One region of the Paenibacillus protaetiae genome, then DNA from elsewhere that is predicted to be linked to it. Evidence: a T-box and tRNA genes for the amino acid it is inferred to sense, from the RefSeq annotation. Region 1 holds a T-box; the other holds one or more tRNA genes.
The links. A T-box is a leader RNA that pairs with one kind of tRNA and senses whether it is charged. The one in region 1 lies ahead of ET464_RS05295 (tryptophan--tRNA ligase), so its partner is inferred to be a tRNA-Trp.
Positions count from the first base shown of each region.

Region 2: it has a tRNA-Trp gene. The T-box ahead of ET464_RS05295 (tryptophan--tRNA ligase) is inferred to sense a tRNA for this amino acid. The anticodon was not compared.

Region 1 covers NZ_CP035492.1:1,185,222-1,189,616, reverse strand. Annotated here, with positions in the region: gene ET464_RS05300 (glutamine--tRNA ligase/YqeY domain fusion protein) at 1-813, shown strand, start outside; gene ET464_RS05295 (tryptophan--tRNA ligase) at 822-1,817, opposite strand; T-box leader at 1,859-2,120, opposite strand; gene ET464_RS05290 (DUF1648 domain-containing protein) at 2,213-3,304, opposite strand; gene ET464_RS05285 (GntR family transcriptional regulator) at 3,301-3,705, opposite strand; gene ET464_RS05280 (TrkH family potassium uptake protein) at 3,886-4,395, opposite strand, start outside.
Region 2 covers NZ_CP035492.1:2,331,085-2,335,479, forward strand. Annotated here, with positions in the region: gene ET464_RS10765 (Rrf2 family transcriptional regulator) at 205-702, shown strand; gene ET464_RS10770 (phosphoglycerate mutase family protein) at 928-1,500, opposite strand; tRNA gene ET464_RS10775 (tRNA-Leu) at 1,819-1,897, opposite strand; tRNA gene ET464_RS10780 (tRNA-Arg) at 1,908-1,984, opposite strand; tRNA gene ET464_RS10785 (tRNA-Cys) at 2,000-2,073, opposite strand; tRNA gene ET464_RS10790 (tRNA-Gly) at 2,083-2,157, opposite strand; tRNA gene ET464_RS10795 (tRNA-Gln) at 2,161-2,235, opposite strand; tRNA gene ET464_RS10800 (tRNA-His) at 2,264-2,339, opposite strand; tRNA gene ET464_RS10805 (tRNA-Trp) at 2,369-2,442, opposite strand; tRNA gene ET464_RS10810 (tRNA-Tyr) at 2,450-2,534, opposite strand; tRNA gene ET464_RS10815 (tRNA-Thr) at 2,538-2,613, opposite strand; tRNA gene ET464_RS10820 (tRNA-Phe) at 2,631-2,703, opposite strand; tRNA gene ET464_RS10825 (tRNA-Asp) at 2,717-2,793, opposite strand; tRNA gene ET464_RS10830 (tRNA-Met) at 2,829-2,905, opposite strand; tRNA gene ET464_RS10835 (tRNA-Val) at 2,915-2,990, opposite strand; tRNA gene ET464_RS10840 (tRNA-Glu) at 3,060-3,134, opposite strand; tRNA gene ET464_RS10845 (tRNA-Ser) at 3,138-3,228, opposite strand; tRNA gene ET464_RS10850 (tRNA-Asn) at 3,232-3,307, opposite strand; rRNA gene ET464_RS10855 (23S ribosomal RNA) at 3,380-4,395, opposite strand, start outside.

The sequences.
Region 1 (4,395 bases):
TGGGATGATCCCCGGCTGCCGACGCTGAAAGGACTGCGAAGAAGAGGCTATACGCCGGAAAGCATCCGCAGCTTTATCCGGGAAATTGGCAGCATCAGGGTGCACAGCACGGCGCATTTGGCGCTTCTTGACCATCATCTTCGGCAGGATTTGAAAACGAAAACGGTTGGTGTCATGGCAGTACTGCATCCGCTTAAAGTTGTTATCACTAATTACCAGGCAGGAGGCATGGAGCTGTTGGAGCTGGACAACAGCAGCGAAAACAGGCAGCTGGGCACGCGGGAAGTTCCTTTCGCTCAAACGATCTACATTGAGCGGGATGACTTTATGGAGCACCCTCCAGCCGGTTATTACCGGCTGAGCCCGGGAACGGAAGTGAGGCTGAAGGGCGCTTATTTTATCCGCTGCGATGAAGTGGTGAAAGACCCGCAAACCGGTGAAATCATGGAGCTGCGCTGCACGTATGACCCGCTGACCAGAAGCGGCGCCGGTTTTACCGGCCGCAAGGTGAAAGGGACGATTCATTGGGTATCCGCCGCCCATGCCGTGCGAGCGGAGGTTCGCCTATACGAGCCGCTGCTGCTTGAGAATGCGTCCATTCAAGGCGAAGACTGGAGATCGGGGTTAAATCCGCATTCGCTTACGGTTGTGAAGCAGGCGTTGTTGGAGCCGTTTATCCATAGCGCTACGCCTGAGAATACATTCCAGTTTATACGCCACGGTTATTTTGTCTTGGACCGGAAAGACAGCACGGCGGAGAAACCGGTGTTTAACCGGATTGTTCCGTTAAAGGATTCGTGGACCAAACGTTAACAGCCGCCTTAACGGCCGATTGCGCGCCGTACTTTATCCATTTGGGGAGCCGCAAGCGCCCTTGCTTTAGCCGCCCCCTGCTTTAAGATGGCGTCGATCTGCGCAGGATCGGCCATCAAATCCTCATATTTGCGGCGCGGCTCCTCCAAAAAGGCGTCCATCGCCTGAAACAGCTCCTGCTTTGCAGCACTCCAGCTGATACCGTTAGCGTAGCTTGCCCGCATAACTTCGATTTGCGCTTCGGAAGCGAACGGTTTATATAGCGCAAAAAGGGGGGGATCCTCCGGGTTTTTAGGTTCGCCGGGCGGCGTGGAATCCGTTTTGATTTTGTTAATCAGCTTATGCAACGTGCCAGCCGGCTCAAACAACGGAATGGTATTATTGTAGCTTTTGCTCATTTTGCGGCCGTCAAGCCCCGGGATTACGGCTGTTTCTTCGTCTACGGCATACTGCGGCAGCTTGAATGTCTCGCCAAAAACGCGATTAAACAATTCGGCGATGTCGCGGGCGATTTCGACATGCTGAATTTGGTCTTTGCCGACCGGCACCAGATCGGATTGAAACAGCAGGATGTCCGCCGCCATTAAGACGGGATACGTAAACAGCCCCATATTAACGCCGTTGTCCGCATCTGCGCCAAGCATCCCATTGCGGTCGACGATTGCTTTATACGCATGCGCGCGGTTCATCAGCCCTTTAGGCGCAAGGCAGGACAGAATCCAGCTAAGTTCGAATATTTCCGGGACATCGGACTGGCGGTAGAAAACGGTATGCTCCGGGTCCAGCCCAAGCGCCAACCATGTGGCCGCAATGCCGTACGTAAGCTCTCTGAACTCCTCATTGTTCTGAATAAACGTCAGCCCGTGATAATCGGCGATAAAAAACAACGACGTCCGGCCAGGCTCGGCTGCCATTCGCAGCGCAGGTTTGATTGCGGCCAAATAATTGCCGACGTGGACTTTCCCGGTTGGCTTAATGCCCGTTAATACGATTGTGCTGCTCACTCGAATCCCTCCTTAGACAATAAAAAAAGGGCTCCCGTCCTGAAAAGGACGAGAAAACCCAGTGGTACCACCTTCGTTAGTCCAGTGAAATGCCGGACTCGCTTTGACGTATCGAAACGGCATGAAGCCGTTTGAATACGCGTCTCTTGTAACGATGAGACAGTTCGCCAAAGCCTACTTGACTTGTGCTGTTCGGTTTGGATGCTCGGAAGCCCACTTCGGCATATTCCCTACACTGATTCGCACCGGCCATCAGCTCTCTGGCGTATTCGATATGCGTACTCTCTTCGTCATTGCATATAGGTATGCGATTGAAGTTAGTTAATTTTTACATTATGCAAATAATTTGTAAAGGTCTAAATAGGCTGCGCAGCTTGATGTTTATTTGGGCTATTTTATCCCAAAAAAGGAACGATCGCGAGGATCAAGACGAGCAAACCGATAATGATCCAGCTGACCGGATGCGCAAAATTGACAGTCATGCCAAGCCCGCTGCGCTTCGAAACGAACAGCGACGGATCTTGCGGATTATAATACGTTGTGCCGCCCAGCTTCCACAGCCGGTCATCTTTTGCCGCCGTATCATAATTTTGCCCAAGCCCTTTGCGCGAGCTGTATACAAGCAGAATAGCCGTCCCGGCAATCATTAGAATCGGAAGCAGCGCGTCCACCCAGCCCGGCACTTGGCCGAAGCTTTGCTCAAACAGCATAGATGCCTGGCCGTACCCGACAAACAAAATGAGAGCCAGCATAATCAGCCATACGAAACGGGATAATACGCTGCGGAATTGCGACTGCTTCTTGAGCGAAGCTTCAGGATCGGCAGGGTCCAGCTGCTGCTTAGCCGTCCCGATCGTGTAGTTAATCAGAACGGATAAAATACCAGCTCCCAGCTGGATAAAGCTTAAGGAAAATACAGAACCAAACGATTTGGCCGACCAATGATCCGGTTTGCCGTTCAAGCCGAAATGCGTGGCGAAGCTGTCCGGAATTTGATCCCAGTGCATGCCGATCAGCGCCATTATAATAAGCGGGATGAACAGATGTGGCGCAAACGACAGAGGCGGCATGATCGCTTCTTTACGCCGGTCCTTCAAGCTCGCTACCCGTTTGGCCGGCTGTACCTCGCTGAGGCTCCAGTTTTGCTCCGCTTTCAATTGAACCGCTTTGCGGTGGAACACGATGTAGAACAATAGGGCGAATACGAGATGAACAGGCACAACGATCGGCAGCGCATCAACCATCTTGGTCCCGCTAGCCAGCGCCCAGCCTATGACCGCGGCAGCAGCGGCCAGATCGGCCAATATTTGCGAGACGGTGAATCTGAACCGCATTTGCGACACTTTACGATCATTGCGGAAAGCTTCCGGCACATATACGCCGAACAAAATGGCGCGAGCCAAAATATACGGATAGCAAGCAAAGCTTGCGATCAAAATCAAATCCGTTGCGCCAAACAAAATTAAACCCCAAGCCGTTTCGTTCATGGCTGATTCCTCCCATTGTCGGTTGTTGATACTTGCCGGTATATACGCTCGGCATAAGCGCTGAATTGTTCCGCATTCAGCCCGCGGACGGCGGACTCTGCCGCTAACGCTTTGAGCTGTCTCGTCATCCGGGTTTCAAACTCGGCTGTTACGCCCGGCATTTCGCCTGGCTGCACGATGACGCCTTGCTTGCGGTGAATTTGCAGAAATCCTTCTTGCTTCAACTGCTGATACGCTTTATTCACCGTATGCAAATTAATATCCAGGTCGGCGGCAAGGCTGCGAACCGACGGCAGCGGATCGCCGGGCTTCAGCCCGCCGTTTGCGATACCCTCCACAATCTGGTCGACAAGCTGCGTGTAGATGGGGACATCCGATTGCAAATCAAGCTCTACAAACATAGCGGTTCCTCTTTTCGAAAATGATTAATAACGCATAACTGTTATACTACATATATAACAGATATTATAATTAGATGCAAGCGGCTAATGCGCAGAAGAGAAGGGATATAAACGTCAAAAAGCGCCAGCCTTCCGTTAAGGATGGCTGGCGCTTTACATGCTGCCCGCAGGGCTTATGAATTACCCCGTAATGACCCGCTCTACCGGGTAATGGATTTTGGCTTCCTTTTGTCCGCCGCTAATCATAAATAAAACGGACGTTAAGCCGATTCTTCCAATAAACATGAGGACCATCAGGATGCATTTGGCGAATGCGCTTAAGTCCGGCGTAATGCCTGTCGACAAGCCTACGGTACCAAACGAAGAGCATACTTCAAGCACGATCGCGAGCAGCGGGACCTGCTTGTCCGAGAAGCTGATCGCAATAATCGAGAAAGCGCACAGGATCGTGGCCAAAACCGAAATCGCCAGCGATTTTAATATATCGTCGGAATGAATCTCCCGCTTGAATACTTTAATATCGCGGTTTCCTTTGGCGTAATGGTAAATAAACAGCATATTCAAAGCGAAGGTCGTGGTGCGGATACCGCCGCCAACTGAGTTGGGCGATCCCCCGATGAACATCAGAAGGCACATCAGCACCAGCGTCGGAATGGAAAAATCGTTAATGTCCATAGTCGTTAATCCGGC
Region 2 (4,395 bases), 1.1 Mb from region 1:
TAATTTGCCTTGCGAATATAATTGTAGACAATGTTTATCGACGATTTGTGTTGTCTACAATATAAACCTTTCATTCGAGGTTGTCAACCGACAATCCAGCGCAATTTTGCTTGATAAATCCTCCAATCCCCTCGTTTGACAAGGATTATAAATCCACCTAAGATGTTTAATATCAGCCTCTACGGCTAGAAAGCAGGTGTTTGCATGCAGTATAGTATCGGTGTTGAATATGCACTGCATTGCTTAGTATATTTGATCGATATTCCGCCCGATGCTGCCATCGGTATCAAAGAGCTTTCCACCTTTCAAGGCATTTCGGAAACCTATCTGTCGAAGGTTTTTGGCAAATTGACAAAAGCCGGTATCGTCAGTTCTGTCCCAGGAGTTAAAGGCGGTTATAAACTGGCCAAGCCTCCTGCGGATATTTCCTTCTGGGATGTCGTGGAAGCCGTTGAAGGTGTGGCTCCTATCTTCCAATGTAAAAATATTAAAAATAACAGCTGTCTCTGCCAGGACGAACAGTTCGCGGCAACCACCCGAGCTACACCATGCGTCATCAACCTGGCAATGCTTGAGGCGGAGGAAAGCATGCGTAATACGTTGCGCAGCAAGTCCTTGAATTGGTTGAACGAAGAGCTCAATCGCGTATTACCACCCAAAGCGCGCCAAGAAACACGCGAATTTTTCGCCGGCGGCAATTAAAGACGGTTTTAGACCATAATCTCTGAACTCCTCAGCCAACTGCAGCCTAAGCCTATGTATCTGGTGGGATCGCTTTATGATCCAAAAGCAACTTAAACAGCCTTAGCTCGATATTTCATGAGAGCTAAGGCTGTTTAAGTTGCTCTTCTTCAGTTACATTCTTAAGCTATTTCGTAAATATTGCTGCTATCAACTATAAAGAAAATAACCGTCTTGTGGAAACGGTTAATTGTGCTTGTTATTTGTAGTTAGCTTATATACCCCTGCTTCGCCAAGGAAATCTTCTCTTGTCAAACCCTTTTCTCCCAGCAAAATACGATAATTCGTTATCGTACCGTCATGTGAGATAATAAACACTTTTTTATATTTATCGCCTATCCAATCCAATAACTTTTTAGCGTACTCTTCAAACAGACTCTGCTCAATCCTGTTAATTCCTTCACTCCAACAATCCAACTCCAGTTCGAGCGTTTCTAAGTTCTTATAAAAATTTGCAAGCTCAGTCTTTGAATAGATATTGTCACATAGCAAACCGGGGAGTTCGGGATTTTGAGGGAACATTCTCGGACCGACAAGCGGCGTAACGATAAAGTTCAAATCATCCTTCAACATGATTGCGGTCTCAATTGTCCGCTTCGTTGGACTAACCAGCACCAAGTCGTCTGAAGACAGTTGGTCTCGCAAACGAGTAACCTGAATTTTCCCGTATTCCGTCAGTCCAGGGTGTATGGTATTTAAGCGATTTGGATAATCGTTGAGAAGTTCTCCATGACCGTGCCGAATAAAAATGATTTCCATCGCAATAACTCCTTAAAATCAAGATAAAAACAAAATTCCACAGAAATATTACATTATCCTCCATTTATCTTATCAACATGCAGTTGGCTATATACTTCCTAGCTAAGCCGCGGAAGCTGCCCATCCGCTTTAGAATTTTGAACCCTGTACAAAAGAACGGAATAAAGAGGAGCAAAGGTTTGCACCTGCATAAAGCCGGCCTATCCAACAGCAGGCTGACGGCAATCGAGGAAGAAACGAATTCAGAGGAGATGGATAAAAATAAAAAACAGATTGGCAAAGTTACTTTCAAGTAACTTTGCCAATCTGTTTTTTTGATGCCGGTGAGAGGACTCGAACCTCCACGGTTTCCCTCACGATTTTGAGTCGCGCGCGTCTGCCATTCCGCCACACCGGCTTATGAAACATGGCGTGCCCTAAGAGATTCGAACTCCTGACCTTTTGATTCGTAGTCAAACGCTCTATCCAGCTGAGCTAAGGGCACATATAAAGATTGTAATGGAGGCGCCACCCAGATTCGAACTGGGGGTAAAGCTTTTGCAGAGCTTTGCCTTACCGCTTGGCTATGGCGCCAGATTAAGATGGAGCGGACGACGAGATTCGAACTCGCGACCCTCGCCTTGGCAAGGCGATGCTCTACCACTGAGCCACGTCCGCAAATGGCTGGGGATCAAGGATTCGAACCTTGGAGTGACGGAGTCAAAGTCCGTTGCCTTACCGCTTGGCTAATCCCCAACGTCGTTGAATGGTTTTAGAGTATTAATGGGGCGATCGATGGGACTTGAACCCACGAATGCCGGAGCCACAATCCGGTGCGTTAACCCCTTCGCCACGACCGCCATGTTACTCAAAGCTATTCAATATTTTCTGGCAGGGGCAGCAGGAATTGAACCCACACCAACGGTTTTGGAGACCGTTGTTCTACCTTTAAACTATGCCCCTATATAACTGGTGGAGGATGATGGATTCGAACCACCGAACTCAGAGAGAGCAGATTTACAGTCTGCCGTGTTTAGCCACTTCACTAATCCTCCACGTGGTGCCGTCGAGAGGACTTGAACCCCCAACCTACTGATTACAAGTCAGTTGCTCTACCAATTGAGCTACAACGGCATATTTATTTATAAAAGTGGCTCGGGACGGAATCGAACCGCCGACACGAGGATTTTCAGTCCTCTGCTCTACCGACTGAGCTACCGAGCCTTATGTGTTATAATGGCGGAGCTGACGGGATTCGAACCCGCGGTCTCCTGCGTGACAGGCAGGCATGTTAGGCCTCTACACCACAGCTCCACATCATATTCTCGGATCATTCCGAAGGTAAAGTTTGGTTGCGGGGGCAGGATTTGAACCTGCGGCCTTCGGGTTATGAGCCCGACGAGCTACCGGGCTGCTCCACCCCGCGTCAGTTAAATGGTGGAGGGTGAGGGGATCGAACCCCCGACCCTCTGCTTGTAAGGCAGATGCTCTCCCAGCTGAGCTAACCCTCCACGTCATAGGCGACTTTCATAATATATCATATATCTGGTCGCTTTGCAACACTTTTTTTAAAAAACCTTTGGTGACCCGTAGGGGATTCGAACCCCTGTTACCTCCGTGAAAGGGAGGTGTCTTAACCCCTTGACCAACGGGCCTTATGGCAGAGAGGAAGGGATTCGAACCCTCGAGACCCGGTTAGAGCCTACACGATTTCCAATCGTGCTCCTTCGACCACTCGGACACCTCTCTATATGGCTCCCCGAACAGGACTCGAACCTGTGACAACTCGATTAACAGTCGAGTGCTCTACCAACTGAGCTATCAGGGAACATTTCAAACCAAGGTTTTGCGCCTTGAAAACTGGATGCGAAAGGTGATGCAATGAATCTTTAGCTTGATTTAGGATAAGCCCTCGACCGATTAGTATTCGTCAGCTGCACGCATTGCTGCGCTTCCACCCCGAACCTATCCACCTCGTCGTCTACAAGGGGTCTTACATACTGGGAAATCTCATCTTGAGGGGGCTTCACGCTTAGATGCTTTCAGCGCTTATCCCGTCCGTACATAGCTACCCAGCGGTGCTCCTGGCGGAACAACTGGTACACCAGCGGTACGTCCATCCCGGTCCTCTCGTACTAAGGACAGCTCCTCTCAAATTTCCTACGCCCACGACAGATAGGGACCGAACTGTCTCACGACGTTCTGAACCCAGCTCGCGTACCGCTTTAATGGGCGAACAGCCCAACCCTTGGGACCTACTTCAGCCCCAGGATGCGATGAGCCGACATCGAGGTGCCAAACCTCCCCGTCGATGTGGACTCTTGGGGGAGATAAGCCTGTTATCCCCAGGGTAGCTTTTATCCGTTGAGCGATGGCCCTTCCATGCGGTACCACCGGATCACTAAGCCCGACTTTCGTCCCTGCTCGACTTGTTGGTCTCGCAGTCAAGCTCCCTTATGCCTTTGCACTCTCCGAATGATTTCCAACCATTCTGAGGGAACCTTTGGGCGCCTCCGTTACTTTTTAGGAGGCGACCGCCCCAGTCAAACTGCCCGCCTGACACGGTCCCCCTACCGGATTCACGGTAGCGGGTTAGAACTCCGATACGATCAGGGTGGTATCCCAACGTCGCCTCCACACAAGCTGGCGCTCATGCTTCCCAGGCTCCCACCTATCCTGTACAGATCGTACCAAAGTCCAATATCAAGCTGCAGTAAAGCTCCATGGGGTCTTTCCGTCTTGTCGCGGGTAACCTGCATCTTCACAGGTATTAAAATTTCACCGGATCTCTCGTTGAGACAGCGCCCAAGTCGTTACGCCATTCGTGCGGGTCAGAATTTACCTGACAAGGAATTTCGCTACCTTAGGACCGTTATAGTTACGGCCGCCGTTTACTGGGGCTTCGGTTCACAGCTT